One region of the Ectobacillus sp. OTK genome, then DNA from elsewhere that is predicted to be linked to it. Evidence: riboswitches for the same ligand, from Rfam matches in the RefSeq annotation. Region 1 holds a riboswitch; the other holds the start of a gene.
The links. A riboswitch is a leader RNA that binds a small molecule or an ion and turns the genes downstream of it on or off. The one in region 1 is predicted to bind cobalamin.

Region 1 (2,401 bases):
TAATACATAAGGAATATTTCAAGAAACTATATGTAGGGGGGATATTTCCGTGTAGAGAATAGGAGCTTATGGTTTTAGTTTTGATAATTTCATTTACTGTAATGTTTTCAGTTGAAAAAATACATAGGTTGTAAAACAAATTTTATTTTAAATTATACATAAATACTGAAATAATGGAGATGATATAATACGGCACGCAGAAGCAATAACAACGAAGTATTAGTAGGGAGTAGAGAAGCAGCTCTTGACCAAATGAAATACGAAATTGCCCAGGAATTTGGCATCACACCCGGTGCTGAGACAATTTCACGTGCGAACGGATCTAAGTTATCTGATTTCCAATCAGTTTAAATTTTTTATACCAGAACATTCCTTTTTTGAGATTTTGTATTTTTTTATATAATTTTGTAGTTCTAATAATAGACTAGTGGAGAGCAAAAGTAATAGAACCTTTTTAAATAGATGAACAAAGGTAAAGTGTTTGTCTGACACGAAACAAAGATTTACTGGGTAATATTATTATATTAATATTTCATGGTAGTTTATGTATTATGATGAAGAGGGGGAAAAGGAGATGAATATTGAAGAATTTCAGGATGGTGCAGAGATGTTAAGAGTAGTGGCCCATCCTGTACGACTCGCACTTATAAAAGTTATGATTGAAAAAGGGCCGGTAAATGTAACTTCTCTTTACGAGGAATTCAGTATGCCGCAAAGTACAATTAGTCAACATCTAGCAAAATTGAAAGCTGTAAATGTTGTTTCGGGAACACGCAAAGGTTTGGAGATTTACTATGAGGTAAAGGACGTGCGAGTAGAAACCATCCTTGATGTGGTAGTGAGTGCTTAAATGTTATTAGCTATTAGTAAATAAATTATATTATTTGGAAGCGAATTGCGGCGGCGGTTCGCTTTTTGTTTGAAGCCGCTTTGCACAGAACCAATTTCTTAACTTGATGGATGTGTGATGAGACCCTTAGTGAGAGAAACGTTTGTTGACAAGATAAATTATAAACACTAGAATTAGGTAGGAATTCTGGTACTCAAGTTTATTTATATTGAAAATATTTAAGTTTTTACAATTTGATTCAAAGGATTTATTTTCAAAAGCAGTATCAAATAAAGTTTCGTTTAAAAATTTCATACTTTGAAAATAGGTACAAGATAAAACTATTTTAGATTTTATCTGCTTAAATGGGAAGTCGGTTACAATCCGACACGGACCCGCCACTGTGTTGGGTATCAGCATGATATGCTGGTAACTTTCAGAAAAACCACTGGGTTATGCCTGGGAAGGTCTGAAAGATATGCCCTAAGTCAGGAGACCAGCCTATTTTAACATCACTGCTTGACCTACGGGATATTAGGAAGGTGGTTGGTATGCGCTGATGGCCATATGTCTGGACAAATACTGTCTTTGGATCATATAGACATAATGAGTCTTGTTTCGTATGTTAACTTATCAAGCATTTCTGACCTCTTATACTAGGCAGGGATGCTTTTTTTGTTTGTCAAAAATCACAAATGGAGGATTGTACATGAGAAGAAGTAGGAACAAACAACATACATTGGTTATCTGGATGGCTGTCTTTGTTTTCGCTCTATCACTAATCGGATGTGCTGCATCGACTGAACAAACAACAGAAAAGGATAAAAAAGAAGCTTCTGCAGATACAGTTTCTAATAAAACATTGACAGTGGCTTTCGCTTGGAGTCCAGCAACTCTTGATCCACATGGCAGCGATAGCTGGGAGGTCATGCGCTCTGGTACGGGGGAGACCTTGATACAACTAAATGAACAACTGGAGCCAGAACCTTGGTTAGCCAAAGAGTGGAAGCAAGAAAATGAAACGACCTGGATATTTACATTAGAGGAAAACGTACGCTTTCATAACGGAAAGAAAGTGGATGCGGCAAGTGTGAAAAACTCCTTGCTGCGCTCAATGGAGAAAGATCAAAAAGCAAAGGATTTATTGCAAGTGAAATCAATAGAAGTGCTGGCTCCAAGTCAACTGAAAATCGTGACCGAACAGCCGAATGCAGCCTTGATCACGCACTTAGCTGATCCCGCTACTATCATTGTTGATACGGAAACGGTCGAAAATAAGGACAGTTATCCTGCTCTTACAGGGGCTTTCAAATTCAAGCAATTCAATAAAGATGAGTCGCTTGTCGTAGAGCGCTATGAGGATTATTGGGGAGAAAAAGCACTCTTATCAAAAGTGACAATTAAATTTATTGCCGATGGAAATACAAGATTAATGGCTCTGCAATCTGGGGATGTTGATGCTGCAACGGATGTTCCAATTGATTCTATCAAATTACTGAAGAAAGATAAAAACATTGAAGTTTTAACCGCTCCGTCTCTTCGGACGCACATATTGATGTTTAATATGAAGTC
Region 2 (2,401 bases), 2.0 Mb from region 1:
ACGGCATTTCGGAAAAACATAATGGCTGTCATAGGCGGACAAACTGTTTGGCAGCTTGTAAAGATAAAATCAGAGAAGACCTTTTCTTTCAAGTCAGAAGAACCAAAATTTTTCCCATTCTGACCTGTGTATGAGAACTTTTCTAATTCCCAATTCAGCAGGTCTCTTAATTTATCTACCGCTGCATGCTCCTAAGATTGTAATCATGAAAACAAGCATAAGCAGTCCATTTACACGCATTTTTTTCATAGGAATCCCTTTCTCCCTGTTGTTTTTTTATGTAAGGTATGGAGCTACGAGGTAGCCCCATACAAACTTATTTGTTCCGTAACAAACACATACTGTTGAGAATCACAAGAAGCGCAGCACCTGTATCGCTTAGCACAGCAATCCAAAGCGTCAACCAACCTGGGAAGATTAGGACAAGTATTACTCTTATATGAAGGCAGTGTCAGTTTATCAAAATTCGTATATAAACGACAACATAGGATTAAAGAAGGTAATTCTTGAGATACAGAACACATCATACAAAATGTGCCATCCTTTCCATGGTGATAGAGAAAGAATAACGCATTTTTTCGTTTTGGGGGTATTTAATTAGTTTACCTTGATGGCGATGTGGATAATCCCCCTGCAATTGTTTCTTCTTACTACCATGTACAGTAAGTAAAATATCGATTATAATTATCATGATTTATCTAAAAGTTAAATATATTTGGGAAAAGGTGAAACACCGAGGGTGTTTCTTAAAAGGGAAGAACGGTGCAAATCCGACACGGTCCCGCCACTGTAATTGGAGAGCATGCGTAAGTCACTGTGCAAAATGGGAAGGCTTATGCAAACTGAATGTGTTATTCAGTAATATGCGTTTGATCCATAAGTCAGGAGACCTGCCTTTTTCTTGTTATCACAAGTAAGCCTACGAGGATAGGGGAGGTGAAATAAAGAGCTTTTTTGGGCCTTTTTCTGGCCTTTTTAGCTTTTATTTGCACTTTCTGCACTTTTGTAGAAGGTGTTTTTTATTTTTCAGAATGGAGGAAAAGATTGTAATGATAAGAACGACTTTCATAAGTGTATTCGCCTTTATAATGTTTCTATCAATGATGCCGCTCACATCGATAATGGCGGAAGAAAAAGTACAAGTTGAAGTAAAAAATGGACAGGGTAAAGAAGCACGGCCTGATTTGGATACCGCTAAAGTAGAGCTAACGCTTCCGGATATTCAAAACGGCTCCGCGCATATTGTTCTTAGTAGCCCAGAGAGAAAATTTTTCTCGCCAACAGATTTCCCCATGGTTGAAGGTACAAAATTAATAAATTCCACCTTTTCTGTGGAAAATGGGAAAGCTTCATTTGACTACATGTTCCCTATTCGCGGCGACTATCAAATGAAAGTAGAAGTCATGGACGAGAAAGGTAAATCGGTTGGAACTCATGAACTTCTCATCAATATCCATGAAAATCCGGTCGAAGTAAAAAAAGCGATTATTTTCATTGTTTCTCTAGCTCTATTTGGATTCATTGCCGGATTTGTATTGGCGAAAAGGAGGAAGAACGTACATGCGATCTAAATTCATATTAGCTTTGGTTCTCATTTTTATACTGACGATGTCATCCGCTGCATTCGCCCACGAATCACATGTAGGAGGTGCAGAAGGCTATCATGCCCGTGTAGGAGAGCCCTTCACTTTTGAAGGGAAATTGGAAACGCAAGAACAAGGGCCTTTTGAAGTGCGTTTTCAGGCAGTACGATTAGAAGATGGGGCACACATCTTATCTATGAACAGTCGCTCTGTTGACGGATCATACAAATTTGCCATGCAGTTTTTTGACGGAGCAGAACATCAAGTAACCATTTCCCTCATCGATCCGAAGACAAACTCTGTGATCTCAGAAAAGAAAATGAAGGTTGAAGTGCAAGCATTCCATCCTCCAATGTTTGTCAAAATGAAAACATTAGCATTTTTGATACTTATAATTATAATTGGAATGCTTTTAGGTATAGGTGTGACACGATTGAAAAAAGCAAATCGACTAACGGAAGGAGAGCGTACTCATGTCGTATAAATTTGAACATACCAAGAAAACAGGTTTTAAAAATATCTTTTTGTCACTCCCGATGCAATTAACCGTGGTTGCTATTTTAGCGGGTATCGTACTTTATACCACTCTTTTTTCCGGTTACGCTCCCGTTCATGATACGCTTCATGAATTACGACATTCGTTAATGTTCATTCCATGCCATTAAGGTGGTTTTTTCATTGAATCATATTTTAATTCAATTTTTCTCTATCGTGATGAACCGTTTTGCCAAGAAGCGACAAGTACTAGCACTTGAACAGACGATTTCTATGTTTCTTCGTTTTTATAACAAAAATCCAGAACAGCTTTTTTCGCTATT

Region 2: linked by a shared signal. The riboswitch ahead of AC6HZ4_RS04740 (hypothetical protein) and the one ahead of AC6HZ4_RS14965 (ABC transporter substrate-binding protein) in region 1 are both predicted to bind cobalamin.

What each region holds. Positions count from the first base shown of each region.
Region 1 is NZ_AP048547.1:2,994,634-2,997,034, reverse strand. It holds partial or broken gene AC6HZ4_RS14975 (alpha/beta-type small acid-soluble spore protein) at 196-324, shown strand; gene AC6HZ4_RS14970 (ArsR/SmtB family transcription factor) at 575-850, shown strand; cobalamin riboswitch at 1,139-1,348, shown strand; gene AC6HZ4_RS14965 (ABC transporter substrate-binding protein) at 1,539-2,401, shown strand, end outside.
Region 2 is NZ_AP048547.1:957,395-959,795, reverse strand. It holds partial or broken gene AC6HZ4_RS04750 (sulfatase-like hydrolase/transferase) at 1-26, shown strand, start outside; partial or broken gene AC6HZ4_RS04745 (SCO family protein) at 18-249, opposite strand; cobalamin riboswitch at 707-912, shown strand; gene AC6HZ4_RS04740 (hypothetical protein) at 1,089-1,571, shown strand; gene AC6HZ4_RS04735 (hypothetical protein) at 1,561-2,067, shown strand; gene AC6HZ4_RS04730 (CbtB domain-containing protein) at 2,057-2,248, shown strand; gene lonB (ATP-dependent protease LonB) at 2,262-2,401, shown strand, end outside.